One region of the Vibrio genomosp. F10 str. 9ZD137 genome, then DNA from elsewhere that is predicted to be linked to it. Evidence: predicted binding sites of a transcription regulator. Region 1 holds the regulator's gene; each other region holds the start of a gene.
The links. Region 1 encodes PurR, which represses purine synthesis genes. Its sites were predicted from a motif close to TNANGNAAACGTTTNCNTNA; they were not measured.
Positions count from the first base shown of each region.

Region 2: a site for PurR is predicted at 1,195-1,214, ahead of folD (bifunctional methylenetetrahydrofolate dehydrogenase/methenyltetrahydrofolate cyclohydrolase FolD). Genes of this name have one in related genera too.
Region 3: a site for PurR is predicted at 2,434-2,453, ahead of ACP45E_RS08560 (NCS2 family permease). Genes of this name have one in related genera too.

Region 1 covers NZ_JBNGCJ010001040.1:4,581-10,763, reverse strand. Annotated here, with positions in the region: gene glgA (glycogen synthase GlgA) at 1-1,043, shown strand, start outside; gene ACP45E_RS22110 (alpha/beta fold hydrolase) at 1,271-2,068, shown strand; gene ACP45E_RS22105 (TVP38/TMEM64 family protein) at 2,169-2,861, opposite strand; gene ACP45E_RS22100 (TfoX/Sxy family DNA transformation protein) at 3,008-3,598, opposite strand; cyclic di-GMP riboswitch class I at 3,712-3,814, opposite strand; gene purR (HTH-type transcriptional repressor PurR) at 3,957-4,964, opposite strand; gene torD (molecular chaperone TorD) at 5,213-5,860, opposite strand; gene torR (two-component system response regulator TorR) at 6,103-6,183, shown strand, end outside.
Region 2 covers NZ_JBNGCJ010000201.1:7,638-13,820, reverse strand. Annotated here, with positions in the region: gene ACP45E_RS02720 (LysR family transcriptional regulator) at 53-892, shown strand; tRNA gene ACP45E_RS02715 (tRNA-Arg) at 1,005-1,081, opposite strand; gene folD (bifunctional methylenetetrahydrofolate dehydrogenase/methenyltetrahydrofolate cyclohydrolase FolD) at 1,281-2,141, shown strand; gene ACP45E_RS02705 (lytic murein transglycosylase) at 2,283-3,254, opposite strand; gene ACP45E_RS02700 (YcgL domain-containing protein) at 3,281-3,556, opposite strand; gene minC (septum site-determining protein MinC) at 3,711-4,373, shown strand; gene minD (septum site-determining protein MinD) at 4,390-5,202, shown strand; gene minE (cell division topological specificity factor MinE) at 5,207-5,470, shown strand; gene ACP45E_RS02680 (LysR family transcriptional regulator) at 5,727-6,183, opposite strand, start outside.
Region 3 covers NZ_JBNGCJ010000381.1:1,800-7,982, reverse strand. Annotated here, with positions in the region: gene ACP45E_RS08565 (YicC/YloC family endoribonuclease) at 1-721, shown strand, start outside; gene ACP45E_RS08560 (NCS2 family permease) at 805-2,175, opposite strand; purine riboswitch at 2,249-2,348, opposite strand; gene gmk (guanylate kinase) at 2,732-3,355, shown strand; gene rpoZ (DNA-directed RNA polymerase subunit omega) at 3,538-3,810, shown strand; gene spoT (bifunctional GTP diphosphokinase/guanosine-3',5'-bis pyrophosphate 3'-pyrophosphohydrolase) at 3,928-6,048, shown strand; gene trmH (tRNA (guanosine(18)-2'-O)-methyltransferase TrmH) at 6,138-6,183, shown strand, end outside.

The DNA.
Region 1 (6,183 bases):
CGAATGATTGGCACACGGGCCTCGTCCCATACTTTCTGAAAGTTCGTCATCAAGCAGACGCCTTTTATCAAGGCATGAGAAGTGTTATCTCAATTCATAACGCCGTTTTTAAAGGTGTGTTCAGCTACGATGAATTGCAGTCGGTCCCTGAGTTTCACTCTAGACATGTGCCGGAAGCTGCGGTAAGCGATACACATATCACTATGCTGAAAGCTGGAGTGATGTGTGCTGACAAGATCAATGCCGTTAGCCCGACGTACGCGGAAGAGCTTAAGACCGAGCTTGGAAGCCATGGCATGTCTTATGAGTTCAATCGTCGTAAAGATGATTTAGTGGGTATCCTCAATGGATGTGACTATTCATCGTGGAATCCAGAAACGGATGACTACCTGACTAAAACCTACAAAGCGACAAAGCAAAGTATGGTTCGCGGTAAGAAAGCTAATCGTCAAGCCTTACAAGAAGAAGTGGGTTTGCCGGTTAAAGATGTCGCCCTTTATGGGATGGTTTGTCGTCTGACACATCAAAAGGGTGTTCACTACTTGTTACCTATTTTGCATGAGTTTCTTAAGCATGATGTACAAATCGTCATTGTCGGTACCGGAGATCCAGTACTGGCGAGTCAATTGAAAGACATTGCGGCTCAACACGGAGACAAATTCGCATTTGTCGAAGCGTATAGCAATAAGCTGGCTCATTGGGTCGAAGCTGGTTCGGATTTCTTTTTGATGCCGTCTGAGTTTGAGCCGTGTGGCTTGAATCAGATTTATAGTATGTCCTACGGCACACTTCCGATAGTACGCGGAGTGGGCGGTTTAAAAGACAGCGTCACGGATTACGATGAGAACCCTGAACAAGCAACAGGTTTTGTCTTTACTGAGCCAACGGCAAATGCTCTTTTGCTGACGCTTATGCGTTCACTGTTACTTTATGCACAAAATACCCCAGAGATTCGTCGACTGCAGCTAGATGCAATGAAAAAGAATTTTTGTTGGGATGATGCAGCTAAGCACTATTTAGCTATGTATCGAAGTACTCAATAACACTCTATACATTCAAGCGCCTACGGGTGCTTTTTTTGCTTAAACGATAAAGGTTGTGCGGTTTAGATTCTGTAACGTTAATGTATCCCTATGTGAATGGTTGCGTCAGGCAACAACTAGAATACTATTTGAATGGTGTTTATTATCCGATAAATAGCATTTGCGATAAAATATGGTAGGCTTCTATGTTAGGTTCATTAGATTGCGTATTTAGGTTTTATTGAATAATGTCACAAACTCTACTTTTTCATAAGACATACGAACACCCTTCAAGTAATGAGTGGGTGGTTTTTGTGCACGGGGCAGGTGGAAGCTCGTCGATATGGTTCAAACAGATTAAAGCATACAAAGAGCATTTCAATATCTTGCTGCTTGATCTTCGTGGGCATGGAAAATCAAATCTATTTATCAAAGATCTTATTGCGAATCGTTATACGTTTAGAGAAGTGACCCTGGATATTTTGAAAGTACTGGATCACGTTAAAATTCGCTCTGCCCACTTTGTTGGCATGTCTCTAGGGACGATCATCGTTCAGAACATTGCAGAGATTGCGTCAGAGCGTGTACATAGTATGGTTTTAGGGGGCGCTGTTACACGGCTTAATATTCGTTCTCAAATATTAATAAAACTTGGTGACTTGAGTAAACACATCATCCCGTACATGTGGTTATATCGTTTGTTTGCTTATGTTGTTATGCCTCAGCGCAATCAGAAAGAGTCTCGTCATATGTTTGTACGAGAGGCAAAAAAATTATGTCAGAAAGAGTTTAAACGTTGGTTTATTTTGACGGCGGAAGTCAACCCATTGATGAAGTACTTCAAAAATAGAGAGTTACCGATCCCGACACTCTATTTAATGGGTGAGCAAGACTATATGTTTATCCAACCGGTAAAAGAAATGGTTGCGGCTCATCAAGATAGCAAACTGCTAGAAATACCTAATTGTGGCCATGTATGTAATGTTGAGCGCCCGGAAGAATTTAATCGTTACTCTATAGAGTTTATTAAAAACTGCACTCGATAGGTAGATTCCACTCACGCAAGAATCCCACCCAAGCAAGATCAATTAGGTGCTACACGAGCCTTATTCCGTAGCACCACGACTTTTTTGCCTCAAGAATACGTTACCCTTCATTTTGCTTCGCAGAGTCACTCTTTCTTATTATCGTCATAGCTTTCTTGGTGATGATTGGAAATAGCCCCAACAAAACAAACGATAGAATTACAGGCAAGGAGACAATGCCTGAAAGGCTTTCTATGTTGGCGAGTTGTGTTCCCGCGTTAAGATAGACAGCGGTACCCGGTAGCATACCGAGTTGACTCACGAGGTAGAATCTTAAAGCTGATATTGGCGTCAATCCCATTAAAAGGTTGATCAAAAAGAATGGAACAACAGGGATAAGACGCAGTGAAAAAAGATAAAACGCACCATCTTTTTCTACCCCTTCATTAATCGTCGAGAGTTTGGAACCGAATTTCTTTTGAACCCATTCCTTCAACAAAAATCGACTACTAAGAAAGGCAAGCGTTGCGCCTATTGAGCTGGCAAAAGAAACTAGAACTAAGCTGGTCCAAAATCCAAACAACGCGGCACCTAATAGAGTAACAACCGCAGCACCTGGGATAGAAAATGCGACCACAACGATATAAATCACAAAGTAACTTAGCGCTGCGATTACAAAGTTGGATTCAATAATATTACTCAATGATTCTTGCTGTGACTTTGCATTCTCTAAAGTCAAAAGGTGCCCGTAGTTTATCGTTAGAAACAAAATGGTGCCTATCAGAAAAATGGCAAAGAGTATTTTTTTATTCATAGTTAGAGAACCAGTAAGTTGATGTGTTTATAGAGAACCGTATTAGGGTGAAAAAATTTCAAGTAGCAATAGAATAAAAAGATTCAAGCTTTGATGCTGATAACGAGGCATAAAAAAACCAACATATGAATGTTGGCTTTTTTGAGTTATCTTAATCGATTCGCGAGTTCTTCCCGTCTCTCTTGGGGAATAACAGACCAGTGAGTCCCCTTAATGGCGCCTTCTAGCGCCCAAAGAAGCTCCAGCCCCACATCTGATGGGTGAGATTGCTGAATGGCCTTATAAGCGGCTACAGAGCCTTGTTCCTCAAGAGTTGCTACAGAATCAATACCCGCTTTTTTCAGCATTCTTTCCGTTGCCAACCTAAGATTTGGTAAATCCTTAAGGCGATCCGGTTTTGCAGATGCTTGGCTTTCTTTCTCTTTCTTTGCAATCTCTAATGAGTTTTTCGCTTCAGCGAGAGTGGTTGCTGAATCTGACATCCAATCATCAGGTAACGCATAATATTTTGTTACGACAGGGTGTCCGCGCTTTTTATAGACATATGGCATATAGCCTTGCTGCTTGAACTTTTTAACGGCAATGCTATCGGCTCTTATGTGAAGTTTGTCATTTACAACAAGTGCAAACATTGTGTCTTCAACAAAAATACCGAAACCGCCAAACATTGAACGAGACTTTACTCGTCCAAGCTGTTCAAACAGCCTCATTGAGTCTTTTAGTATTGGTTTATCCATGCTGTATGTTCTCGGTGTATGTTAAATACGCCACCAAATCAGGTCCGAGAGGTTAGCAAAATATGCAGAAACTGTGTCATTTACGGGTAAATTTTATGTTTGCATTGCTTGCCATCGGTAACCCCGCTACCTACCAACTCCTGTGATAAACAGAATGTTTGGTTTAGGCCGGAGGCTTTGCGTCCCACCTTTTCAAGTGGTTTGCCCTGTGCGTGACTGAAAATAAAGCTTTGATCAATTTGAATGAGAATCACAAAACCGCCTGGTTAGTGTGATGTTCATCCAACAAATTCATCTCAATATTGAGTCTAAACTATAACATATAATTAGCAAGTAAAGAAAAGCCGGTCAAAGCAAACTACTTATTGAGATCCTTTACGGTGTTTCGTTCTACGATTTCAGGGTGCATCTCAAATATGCGCTTTTCGTGATCTTTATCTTTGATTCTCTCAAGCAAAATTTCAAATGCATTTTTACCTACACGACGTTTGGGTTGGTGTACGGTCGTTAGTGGAGGAGAAAAGTACTCAGCAAGCTCAATATTGTCATAACCAATGACAGAGATATCGTTAGGAACGTTAATCCCTTTTTGCCCCAAGCGACTGATTAAACCGAGAGCCATCGTGTCGTTGAAACAGAAAATGGCCGTTGGTTTGTTGTCCATCGCCGCAATTTGGTCTGCTGCTAAGACTGCGGTATCACACTCAAAGTTACCTTCTAAGATCCAATCTTCATCGATTTTTAGGTTGGCTTCTGTCAATGCTCGCTTAAAGCCTAAAATGCGCTCTTGGCATGCTGCTTTTTCAAAATGCCCGCTTAGACAGGCAATATCTTTATGGCCTTTATCAATCAGGTATTTTGTGGCGAGATAACCACCTTCTTCTGAATTATCGATTATTTTATCAGCCTGGGAGCTTTCTGGGCCCCAATCCATGACAACCTTTGGAATGGTTGAGTGACGATCAAGCATTTCTCGAAGTTCTTCAGTAAGGTCAGAACACATGACCAGAATGCCATCCACTCGTTTCTCGGCCAGCATGCGAATATAGTCACGCTGTTTTTCATAGATACCGCCGGTGTTACAAAGAATCAGCGTGTAGCCTTGGCGATAACAATAGCTTTCAACACCGTCAATGACTTCAGAAAAGAAAAGATTAGTAGACTGAGTGACCAGCATGCCAATAGTTCGTGTTGTGTTGCATTTTAAGCTGCGGGCAACGGCACTTGGCGCGTAGTTGAGCTCTTCAACGGCTTTATTCACTTTTTCTTGTGTCGTTTCTGCCACGAATCGCGTTTTATTGATAACGTGAGAAACAGTGGTCGTTGATACGCCAGCTAAGCGAGCAACATCTTTAATTGTGGCCATAATTCTTTTCCTGTTAATTGCAGTTGCAATTCCATTCACTAACAAAGCGTTTCAGTGCTTACATGAGCAAAAACATCTTATTATGAGTAAAAACACAAAAACCGCCAATAATAGCGGTTAGTTAGTCATTCTTTTGTCGTTATTATTTCAATTTTAGACGTCATGTGAAGGACAAGCAATGAAAAGCGGTCATATTCGCGTGATCTAAAACGACAATTAGACAATATCATGGTGTTTATATCGAGTTTTTACTCGCCAGTTAAGTACTGGTAATCGAGTTCCAGAAAAGCACTCATCAATTCAGATACTGCAGCATAGAAACCGAAATCATCCAATTGCTGACATTTATGGGTGAATTGCGGGACCCAAGATAACAAGTAGGTTGAGATAAACTGTTCTTGCTCAATCAGCGCTTGGTCAAGGTGCTTTTCTATTTCAACTTCATTGGAACGGATAATCAGGTGACCTAAAAAATCGAGCTCAATAGCGATATGATCAGCCGGTTCATTGAGGGTTTCATGAACTGCCACATTATGCTTCGCCATCAGATCCGCCATTTCCTTTGCAGGGGTATCGTTGAGTATTCCAGCCTCGCCAATATAAATTGACGCGTATGGCAGAGCCGAATCTTTCTCTGACTTTAAAAATAGGTCACAAAAGTCAGCAGATAACTCAAGTTGTGCATCTTCTCTATCTTGCAGTCGATTCAGTGCATCAACGAGTTTATCAATCGCAGGCTTTAATGATGGGTTCTCTCCCAAACCAGTAAGGAAAGCTCTAATCTGAGCCGACTGGTACTGTTCGACATCCGGTTCTGTGAGTTCTTTGGCGAATAGACTAGATAGCCACCAGTAGATTTCAGCACGTTTTTCGTTGAATGCTTTTGTTTCTTGCATTGTCATTAGCCTTAACAGAAATAATCTTTCTAGTTTAACGAATAAAAATGAACAGGGTTACTTAAGAGTATGATAAAAATTGTGAAATTATGTCGAATTATGAACAGATTCAGCTATCTTGTTTTGAATCAATAAACTTGCAAGATTTGTCCAAACTTAACCGGATGAGCTAGAATTGTGATGAATTATGAATAGAATGGCTCTAGCAAAATCATTCCAATGAATAAAAATAAGTGGGTTAAATGACTTATCATATACTGGTCGTCGAAGACGATGCTGTCACACGCAGTAAGCTGGTCGGCTACTTTCAGAATGAAGGCTAT
Region 2 (6,183 bases), on a different contig from region 1:
ACGGATAGTTTCGATACAACCTATTTATTAAACCGATGGATAAACGTTCAACATGGACTTTGATGCTCTAAAGAGTTTTCTCGCCTTTGGCGACACTGGCAGCTTTACTCGAGCGGCTAAACAGATTAACCGTACTCAATCCGCTTTTAGCGCTCAAATGCGAAAACTGGAAGATGAGCTCAGTGTTAAGTTGTTCGAAAAAGAAGGACGAAACCTCGTATTAAGTGAAGCAGGGCTCGCCCTTAGAGCTCATGCAGAGCATTTAGTCAACATGCATAATACCGCACTTAAACAAGTGAAACGCTACAAAAACAAACACCCACTTCGCCTTGGGTGTCCAGAAGATTACAACGACAGTATTCTGCCAAAAGTGATTCGTTTACTTCAAGAGTCTGAACCGACTTGTTCCATACAAGTGTTCAGTCAGCCCAGTTTAACGTTAAGAGAATGGCTTGATGACGGAAAGCTGGATGCCGCGATTCTCACTCGGTTAGCCGAGAGCGAAGAAGGGTATTGGCTTGCACGAGATCAAGGGGTTTGGATTTCACATCACGACTTTTCTATCGACGACACTAAACCTATCCCGTTGGCACTGTTTCAATCAGACTGCAATTACCACGCAGCGGCGGTCGAGGGGTTAATAAAACGAGGAACTGCCTATCAATTGCTGGCTTGCTGCAATACGGCATCCGCTCAACGCGCTATTGTTAGGGAAAGAATGGGGATAGGAGCGATGGGTAAGATAAGCGTGTCCAATGACCTTAAGATTCTAGACGATATGCCTCCGTTGCCATCCGTGGACATTGTGTTGGTATCAGCCGCTTCTTTTCATCCCCTACTTGATAACATTGCGCTACAAAAGATCAGTAAGGCGTTCAAGAATCTCATTTAGGCCTTTCTAGCTCTTCGCTTACTTGACTACAGATCTGAGTAAAGACTTGAGTAAAGACGCCAAAAACAACAAAGGCCTGACAACTTAAAAAGTCGTCAGGCCTTATAGAATATGGCACGCCCTAGAGGATTCGAACCTCTGACCACATCCTTAGAAGGGACGTGCTCTATCCAGCTGAGCTAAGGGCGCGCTACAGGAAAGAATTATACGAATAGAAATGAGTAAAGCAATGGGTTTATTCCACTTTGTTGGTTAAGTGTTTAAAAAAGAGTCATGCGGCTATAAAAACCACAATTCGCGCTAGACGCAAACGTTTGCTTATGGATGTTAACCGTAAATTCTGCGACAATAGTTTTATAAGAATTGACTATCAGAATGAAGGAACGTCATGACTGCTCAAAATATCGACGGAACACTTATCTCTCAAACCGTTCGCTCAGAAGTTTCAGCCCGTGTAAAAGCACGAGTGAACGCCGGTTTAAGGGCTCCAGGGCTTGCTGTAGTGCTCGTGGGTGAAGACCCGGCTTCTCAGGTTTATGTAGGTAGCAAACGACGCGCCTGTGAAGAAGTTGGGTTTGTGTCTAAGTCTTACGACCTGCCACCGACGGCCTCTGAAAGTGAATTGCTTGCACTGGTTGAACAGCTAAACAATGATCCTGAAATCGATGGCATTCTGGTTCAACTGCCTCTTCCTGCAGGAATCGATGCGACCCATGTTCTTGAAAGCATCATTCCTGAAAAAGACGTCGATGGTTTCCACCCATACAACGTCGGTCGCTTGGCTCAGCGTATTCCTAAACTACGCTCATGCACACCAAAAGGTATTATCACGCTTCTCGATCGTTACAATATCGATCTTCGCGGTAAACATGCCGTTGTTGTTGGAGCATCAAACATTGTCGGCAGACCGATGACATTAGAGCTTTTGTTGGCAGGTTGTACGACAACGACTTGTCATCGCTTTACGAAAGATCTTGAAGGGCATGTACGTCAAGCTGATGTTGTCGTCGTGGCGGTGGGTAAACCCAACTTTGTTCCTGGTGCCTGGATTAAGAAAGGCGCGATTGTGGTTGATGTCGGTATTAACCGCTTAGAGTCGGGCAAGCTTGTTGGCGATGTGGAATATGATGCCGCAAAAGAAAACGCTAGCTACATCACTCCAGTACCCGGTGGAGTCGGCCCTATGACCGTTGCCAGCCTTATTGAAAATACGATGATTGCTTGTGAACAATTCCATACTGAAAAGTAAGCTCAGAGCTATTTAGATATATTCGCTGTTTAGAGATATAAACTATCTAGAGAAATGAACGATAGAAGCAGGGCTCGATAACAAGAAGCTCTATGCAATAAAAAGGCTCCTTCATAGGAGCCTTTTGTGTTTGACGTGCTTTTAATACGTAATACGGTCTGCTAAGTGGCTCACTGCGAGCGCAAAGTAGTAAGATCGGTTCCACTTCATGAGAACGTTGTAATTGTTGTAGACCAGATAAGTACGGCCTTTGTAGTCATCAGGCATAATTAGCCATGCTTTAATATCGGTATCGAGCTTGGGTAATGGGCTACCGTCATATCGGGTGATGCCTAGTTCACTCCATTGCTGGATGTACTTGCCTTTATCGGCAGTTCGGCCTTGCAACTGAATATCCACCGATTCTGGCACCTGAACTTGACGCCCCCAGGTGTAGGTATCATCCCAACCCGATTGGCTTAAGTAATTGGCTGTTGATGCGAACACATCAGCCTTTGTGTTCCAGATATCTTTCTTTCCATCACCATTGCCGTCTGCAGCAAAAGCCAAAAAGGAGCTTGGCATAAACTGACACTGACCCATCGCACCCGCCCAAGAACCTTTCATCGCTTCAGGGGTTATGTGGCCTTCATCTAAAATGGTTAATGCCGCCATTGCCTCTTTACGAAAGAACGCTTCTCTGCGCCCTTCGTACGCCAGTGTGGTTAATGCATCAATGACACTGTAATTACCGGTAAATTTACCGAAGTTACTTTCAACGCCCCACAAAGCAACAATGTACTGTGGCTGCACACCATACTCATCACCAATACGCTTGAGATCGGCATAGTGCTTGTTGTATAAGTCTTTCGCCTGTTTCACTTTCCAATCAGGAACCGCTCTTGGAATGTATTCGTCAAGCGTGAGTTTCTTCTCTGGTTGGTTTCTATCAGCCGTCACAGCTCGAGGCTTGAAAGTAACCTTTTCAAAAGCGCGAGTGACCATGTCAGGCGAAATGCCCTGCTCTATCGCTTCTTCCTTTAACTTCTCAACGTATTGTTCAAAACTCAGTTCATTGGCTATTGCCGAGCATGACAAACCTAAACCTAGTAATACTGATAGAATTTTTTTCAAACTGCCCTCCTTGAGCAATCTTCGCACTATTTTTGTTGTGCTTTTTGTTCTTTATATTTATCGAGCAAATTCTCTTGGGGTGGTGGCAGTTGCAAGAAAAAGCCTTCGTCATCCAACGATTTTTGCACCTTTTCTCTGTTCCCTTGAGCCAGTTTATGCTTATCCAGTTTTATCACCATCACAAATATAGGTTTACCGAACATTTGCATCAAGGTGTCAGGAACTTGTGAAAAATCATCCTTCTTCGGGATGTACAGGTAAGTCCCTTCTTTCTTAGAACTTTTATATATAGAACAAAGCATAAGTCGCCTTTTGATTAAATGTTGAGTCATTCATTTAAATAACGTTAGAGTTTTGAAAATTAACCGCAACAGCACTTGCCGTCACAAGTCATGAAATATAACATGAGACCCTCAGCTTCAGGCAATGCCGTTTCAGTAAAGGCAGAAAAATATAATGTCCAATACTCCCGATTTAAAAGGCAGCAGCTTCACTTTGTCAGTGTTACATCTTTCTGATAACGAAGTCACTAAAACAGTTACATTTCTTAAAGAAAAAGTGTCGCAAGCCCCTGCTTTCTTCACCTCTGCTCCCGTTGTTATCAATATTGCGAAAGTAGAAGGGGATATCGATTTCACCACATTAAAAATGGGCATTGAAGAGGTTGGAATGATTCCAGTAGGGATCACTGGCAGTAAAGATAAGCGACTTCAAAACCTAGCAACAGACGCTGGGTTTGCGGTTATGTCCGCGACCAATACACGAGCTCAAGCTCCCGCGCAGATGGCTCCGCCCACTGTGATTCGTACACCTGTACGCTCAGGGCAACAGGTGTATGCAAAGGATGGCGACTTAGTCATTTTAAACCACGTAAGTGCGGGTGCAGAAGTTATCGCCGATGGTTCTATTCATATTCATGGAACACTTCGTGGGCGCGCCATTGCCGGTGCGAATGGGCAACAACAAGCAAGAATATTTTGCAACGATTTACAAGCTGAACTGGTGTCGATTTCAGGGAACTACTGGTTGAGCGATAAGATTGAAGAGACGTTTTGGCAGAAGAAAGTCATGATCAGCATGGATAATGATTCACTGACGCTTGAAACACTCACACTATAATTAAAAAGGAAAAACCATGGCTCGCATTATTGTTGTCACGTCAGGTAAAGGTGGCGTAGGTAAAACGACTTCAAGTTCCGCCATCGCATCAGGGCTGGCACTCAAAGGACAAAAAACCGCTGTTATTGACTTTGATATTGGTTTAAGAAATCTTGATTTGATCATGGGCTGTGAACGCCGTGTCGTTTATGACTTTGTTAATGTGATCAACGGTGAAGCGACATTAAATCAAGCGTTAATCAAGGATAAAAGAGCTGAAAATCTGTTCATTTTACCTGCATCACAAACTCGTGATAAAGATGCTTTAACCAAAGAAGGTGTGCGCCGAGTCTTCGATCAGTTAGATGAAATGGGGTTTGATTTCATTATTTGTGACTCACCAGCAGGTATTGAGCAAGGCGCTCTCATGGCGCTGTATTTTGCCGATGAAGCCATTGTTACCACGAACCCAGAGGTGTCTTCGGTTCGAGATTCTGACCGTATTCTTGGTATCTTGGATTCTAAATCACGTCGTGCAGAAGAAGGCTTGCCACCGGTTAAGCAGCACTTATTACTCACTCGTTACAATCCAGCGCGTGTTACATTGGGCGAAATGCTCAGCGTGGAAGATGTGGAAGAAATTCTGCACATTCCACTTCTTGGGGTTATCCCTGAGAGCCAAGCCGTTCTCAATGCGTCGAACAAAGGTGTCCCTGTGATTTTTGATGAAGAGTCAGATGCAGGCTGTGCTTATAACGATACAGTAGAGCGCTTACTCGGCGAACAAGTGGAATTCCGCTTTATAGTCGAGGAAAAGAAAGGAATCTTTAAGCGACTATTCGGAGGTTAAGCACATGTCATTGTTAGAATTTTTCCGCCCTCAAAAAAAGAACTCGGCCAATCTAGCCAAAGAGCGCTTACAAATTATTGTGGCCGAACGACGTAGCCACAACGATCCTTCGCCTTCTTACTTACCACAATTAAAAGAAGATATTCTTAAGGTGATTGCAAAGTACGTAGAAGTCGATCCTTCAATGGTTGAGTTAAGCTTTGAGCATAAAGATGACGACATCTCAGTACTTGAGCTGAATGTAAAACTTCCAGATGAAGAAAAATAATAGGTAGATCAGTTACTTACTTGCTTGGCTACTTAGCTACTTAGCTACTTAGTAAATGAGCCACTTGGTCCGTTATTGTTTCAATGCAGCTGTGTCGTGTTTATGAGCCTCTTTTGTTAGAGGCTTTTGTTTATGTATTTTCCGAAACGCCCCCCCTCGACAGGTTGAATAGACAAAAAAGCCGCTGAGTGGGTCACATTCGTATTCTTAATGTGGTCCACTCAGCGGCTTGATCTATTATTTTTGAGAACGAACTTTACTCCATCCCTTCACCGACTTGCTGCACAAGGTAGGAGCTGGTTGGCTTAATGGTATCGACAAGTGCCCGGACTCGTTCAATAGACTCAACCACATAACTGTTCTTTCTATAATTCATATAAATAGGACGAGACCACTCATCTGTATCTGCGACTCGGTATAACTGCTCAGCCTCAAGGAACGGCTCTGCCAAAGACAACGGTAAATAGGCGCATCCACCTTTCTCTAAAATAAAGTCGAGGGCGATTCTACCTGTCGATGTTCTAAGATATGGGGCTGGGATATTGGGGTGTCTGTCAGCGTGTTCGAAAGTAAAACGAGTCCCCCAGTCAACATACACGTATTTATTACTAAAGGCGCTCTCAGCCGATGACGGTTCTGTCGAGACCAAAATCAGGGTCAGCTCTGCTATTTGATGATGACAGAATTCCTCTAATTTAAATGGGTCAAAAGAA
Region 3 (6,183 bases), on a different contig from region 1:
TCGTGAGCGTTTTCGTAAGCGTTTAGCGCGCGGAAAAGTAGAGTGTAATCTGCGTTTTGAAGCAAACCCTGCCGCTAAAGGCGATTTAACCATCAATCAAGATTTAGCTAAGCAAGTGATCAATGCGGCAAATCAAGTGATGTCGTTAACTGGCGAAGAGAGCCGTTTGAACCCATTTCAAATCATGAACTGGCCGGGTGTTATGGAAACACCAGAGCAAGACATGAACAGCATCAACAAAGACCTTTTGGTTGGATTTGATGAAGCAATTAAAGAGTTCATCGAGGCGCGTGCAAGCGAAGGTGCCAACATGAAAGCACTGATCGACCAACGTTTGGCGGCTATTACAGAAGAAGTGGTGAAAGTACGCGCGCGCATGCCTGAAATTTTAGAATGGCAACGTGAGCGTCTATTGAAGAAGTTTGAAGAAGCGAACATTGAACTCGATGGCTCTCGCGTCGAACAAGAGCTTATCTTGCTTGCACAAAAATCCGATGTAGCCGAAGAGCTGGATCGCTTAGATTCACACGTGAAAGAAGCCAATGCTGTGATGAAGAGAGGTGGCGCTTGTGGTCGTAAACTAGACTTCATGATGCAAGAGTTCAACCGCGAATCCAATACGCTAGCGTCTAAATCTATCAGCACCGACATCACTGCATCAGGTGTTGAGTTAAAAGTGCTTATCGAGCAAATGCGCGAGCAGATCCAGAATATAGAATAAAGTTAATTATTTTGAGATCAAAAAAACCAGAGCCATTTTTTGCTCTGGTTTTTTTATTTTTACTGGACAGTTAATCACTTAATTTATAATAGAACCAAGTAAGTCATGAACAACACACTCAGCGCGTAAATCACTGGGTGGACTTGCTTGCCTTTACCCGCAACCACCATCGTAAATGCATAACTGATAAAGCCCATCGCCATGCCGTTTGCAGGAGAGAAACTTAATACTGTAAACATGATGGTAAAGAAGGCAGCAATGCGTGACTCTTTCTTTTCCCAGTTAATTTGACCTAGGCGACCAATCATGTAGATACCAACCACCACCATCGCGGGTGCCACCATCGCAGCAGAGAAGATAGAGAACAGCGGATATAAGAATAGCGAGATTAAGAATAAACCGGCAACCATCACCGCAGCCAAGCCAGTTTTCGCCCCTTGTGAAGAAGCAATACCCGATTCAGAGAATGCGGTAATAGACGTCGTACCTAATACTGAACCAATCACGGTTCCGCCTGCATCAGCAACCAATGCTGAGCGTGCATTCGGTACCTTGCCATCTTTATCGATAATACCCGCATCACGACCAACACCAACAATCGTACTTAGCCCATCAAAGAAATCGACAATCAAGAAGATGATCACGATGAAAAGCAGATCAAACATCTTCTCTGCGGTAAATCCTGAGAAGTTAAAGATCGCACCAAAACTGCCTTCCATACTTGGTGGCATAGTGACAAACTGATCTGGGATCGGCGCGTGATTGGTGCCCAAGAAAATATCAGCAAGAATGGTTAAAACGATCGCTGAAACAAACGAAATGAACGTCGCCAGTTTAATATCACGAACCATACAGCCCAAAGCTATAAAAATACTGATGAACGCGATCAACACTTGTGGATTAGTAATATCTCCCATACCGACAAGAACAAACGGATTCGACACAATGATGCCTGCGTTCTTTAAGCCTAGAAAAGCGATAAATAGGCCGAGAGAAACGGTAATCGCCAACTTAAGATCTTCGGGAATCGACTCAATCATGGCTTTGCGCAAGTTCGTCATTGAAAGAATTAGATAGAGCACACCTGATAAGAAAATACCAAACAACGCTTCATGCCAAACCAAAGCGACAGAGCCACTGAACAATAGCCCTTTAAAAAAGCCGTTCATACTCATCCCTGGTGCAAGCATCACAGGGTAATTACCAAATACGCCCATCACCAGCGTTGCAAGCGCAGCCGCCAGTGCGGTAGCGGTAAAGATGGCACCACGATCCATACCAGGAATATCACCTAGAATCGCTGGGTTAACCGCGAGGATGTAACTCATGGCCAAAAAAGTAATAAAGCCGGCATACAGCTCTGTGCCAATGGTGGATTTTCTTTCGGTAATTTTGAAGGTTGACTCAAGAAAAGAATCAGACGCTCTATCCTTAATACTAGTATCGATGCTCACAACGGAACCCTATTCAGTTAATTTAAAAATTCGGTGGGATTATCACGCTGAATATGAAGGTCCGTTTAACAGCGACACAACCAAAAATGACTGTAGCAACCGAGTTAGGCTCAGTAGTAGAAACGTTTAGACCAAATCACTAAACATATACAGTGCGATAAAACTTTGGCGCGAATTTTAATCGCTCCGGTGAATAATTCAATGATTTTCGACATGAATTAAGAATAAAAATTACACAATAAATCAAACGCTTGATAAACAAGCAAACGATTGCCAAAATATTCATTATCCTGCCTTTTTTACTCTTTACGAATCCGCATTTCTCACTCATACCAACCAATAAAGAGTGATGTGATTGCCCAGACCATTCTCTTGTCCAAAACACGTAAAACATGCTACTCTTCGCCTCCATTTTTCTGGCCTAAAAAACCACCAATTTACTCGATAAATCGACCAATGATTTATCCCCTTGGTGACGATAATTTGGGTCAGTGCTATCTTTAATTGAAGACGAAGCACTTTCGACTTCCATTCAACCAAACGTGGAACAGTACAAATGGGCAAAGGTACTCTATATATCGTATCTGCACCTAGCGGCGCAGGAAAATCTAGCTTGATCTCAGCGATGCTAGAAACCAATCCAACCTATGCTATGAAAGTATCGGTTTCTCATACGACTCGCGGCATGCGTCCGGGTGAACAAGATGGCGTTCACTACCATTTCGTACAGAAAGAACACTTTGAAGACCTGATCGGTAAAGGCCAGTTTTTAGAATACGCAGAAGTATTTGGTAATTACTACGGCACTTCTCAGGTTTGGATTGAAGAAAATTTAGAAAAAGGCATTGATGTCTTTCTTGATATTGACTGGCAAGGCGCTCGTCAAATACGCGAAAAAATGCCACTGGCTCGCAGCGTTTTCATTCTACCGCCTTCAAATGGCGAGCTTGAACGTCGCTTAAATGCTCGCGGTCAAGACAGCGATGCTGTGATTGCCAAACGCATGGCAGAAGCAAAAGCAGAGATCTCTCACTACAATGAATACGACTACGTGATCATTAATGATGACTTCGATGCCGCTCTGATGGACTTTAAAGCCATTATTCGCGCCGAAAGATTGAAACAAGATAAACAAGCAGCCAAGTATAAAGGCATGCTTGACGCACTTTTGGCTGAATAATCGACCTGACTAGCCAAAATACGCGAAATGAATATAGCGGCTCTGAGAATTCACACTCACTCTTAGCGCCTTTAATACACAAGATCCTTTAGGATCAAATCTATTTAATCGCTAGAAAGTATTGATATAAGCTTGTATACTTTCTCGTCATTAAAAATTTAAGTTAACTAATTGGAGTCCTCATGGCACGCGTAACTGTTCAAGATGCTGTTGAAAAAGTAGGTAATCGTTTCGACCTAGTTCTTATTTCGGCACGCCGCGCTCGTCAAATGCAGACTGGCGGTAAAGATTCATTAGTGCCAGAAGAGAATGATAAGCCAACGGTTATCGCTCTACGCGAAATCGAAGAAGGGCTTATTACTAAAGATGTTCTAGACGCACGTGAGCGCCAAGAGCAACAAGAGCAAGAAGCAGCAGAACTCGCAGCAGTCAGTAGCATCGCTCACACTCGCTAGCTTGTCCGCAAAGAACTTGTCCACGAAGAACTGGCTTGCTAGTGATTTCTTTGTACATTTCTTTGCAAAGTAAAGTAAGTTGCTTATTACCATTAAACAACCTGCCGGGCCTATAATTTGTATCTATTTGATAGCCTCAAAGACGTTGCCCAAGAATACCTAACAGAGCCTCAAATTGAGGCTCTGCGTCAATCTTATGTGGTAGCAAGAGACGCCCATGAAGGGCAAACCCGCTCAAGCGGTGAACCATACATCATCCACCCTGTTGCTGTGTCTCGTATCTTAGCTGAAATGCGCCTGGATATTGAAACTCTACAAGCTGCTCTCCTTCACGATGTCATTGAAGACTGTGATGTCACAAAAGAAGATTTAGAAGCGCAGTTTGGCAATACAGTTGCAGAACTCGTTGATGGTGTGTCTAAGCTGGATAAGCTTAAATTTCGAGATCGCAAAGAAGCTCAAGCTGAAAACTTCCGTAAGATGGTCCTTGCAATGGTGCAAGACATCCGCGTTATTTTAATCAAGCTTGCTGACCGTACTCACAACATGCGTACATTAGGTGCATTGCGCCCTGATAAAAAACGTCGCATCGCTCGTGAGACTCTTGAAATATACTCTCCTTTGGCGCATCGCCTTGGTATCCACAATATCAAAACAGAGCTAGAAGAGCTGGGTTTTGAAGCGCTCTACCCTAATCGCTATCGAGTCCTTCGAGAAGTGGTCAAAGCCGCGCGTGGCAACCGAAAAGAGATGATTCAGCGCATTCACAGTGAGATTGAAGGCCGCCTAGAAGATTTTGGGCTCAAAGCTCGAGTGTTCGGACGCGAGAAAAACCTTTATTCCATCTACAACAAGATGAAAACCAAAGATCAGCGATTCCATACCATTATGGATATCTATGCGTTCCGTGTGGTCATCGACAGTGTAGACACCTGTTACCGCGTTCTTGGTCAAGTTCACAGTTTGTATAAGCCTCGCCCTGGTCGCATGAAAGATTACATTGCGGTTCCAAAAGCCAATGGTTATCAATCTTTACATACCTCAATGATTGGCCCTCACGGTGTTCCAGTTGAAGTACAGATTCGCACTGAAGACATGGACCAAATGGCCGACAAAGGTGTCGCTGCGCACTGGTCATATAAAAATGACAGTGATCGCACTGGCACAACAGCGCAAGTGAAAGCTCAGCGCTGGATGCAAAGCCTACTCGAACTTCAGCAAAGTGCCGGTAACTCTTTTGAGTTCATTGAAAACGTGAAATCTGATCTGTTCCCAGATGAAATTTACGTCTTCACACCAAAAGGTCGCATCGTTGAACTGCCTGCAGGGGCAACCGCTGTCGACTTTGCGTACGCGGTGCATACCGATGTGGGCAATATGTGTGTCGGTGCTCGTGTCGATAGAAACCCATACCCACTGAGCAAATCGCTAAAGAACGGGCAAACCATCGAAATCATCAGTGCACCGGGCGCGCGCCCAAATGCAGCCTGGCTTAACTATGTGGTGACTTCTCGAGCCCGCACTAAGATTCGTCAAGTACTGAAAACCATGCGTCGTGAAGAATCGGTCACACTGGGTCGTCGTCTGCTTAATCACGCACTCGGTGATCAGTCGATTTCCGATGTCAGTGAAGACAATATTCAACAAGTGCTGAGTGACCTAAAAATCCCGACATTGGAAGATTTATTGGCCGCTATTGGTCTTGGTGAACTCATGAGTATCGTCATCGCTCGACGCTTGCTAGGCGATAGCGATGAATTAACCGAAGTGATCACCAAAGATGGAAAGCCTAAGAAGAAACTGCCAATTCGAGGGGCTGAAGGAATCCTACTGACGTTCGCGAAATGTTGTCACCCAATCCCTGATGATCACATCATAGCGCACGTCTCTCCAGGTCGTGGCCTTGTGGTCCACCGCGAAACGTGTCCGAATGTTCGCGGGTACCAAAAAGAACCCGATAAGTACATGGGCGTTGAATGGACCGAAGATTACGAGCAAGAGTTCATTACCGAGTTAACGATCGATATGCAAAATAGCCAAGGGGCTCTAGCAGAATTGACCAATGTTATCTCTAAAACGGGCTCGAATATTCACGGAATTTCAACGGAAGAGCGTGACGGTCGCTTATATACCATCACCATGCTACTGACAACGAAAGATCGTGTGCATCTTGCTGGGATCATGAAGAAGATTCGAGTGATGCCTCAAGCGTTGAGAGTTCGACGCAAGAGAAACTAGCTTGTTTACGCCTTTAAAATGCGCTCATAATTGGGCGCATTTTTACAATATCGGCACAATAAAATCATAATGAAAAAGATTAGAAACCTATGAATTTAGAACGCTACCAACGCATTCAAGATGTCCTCAAAGCTC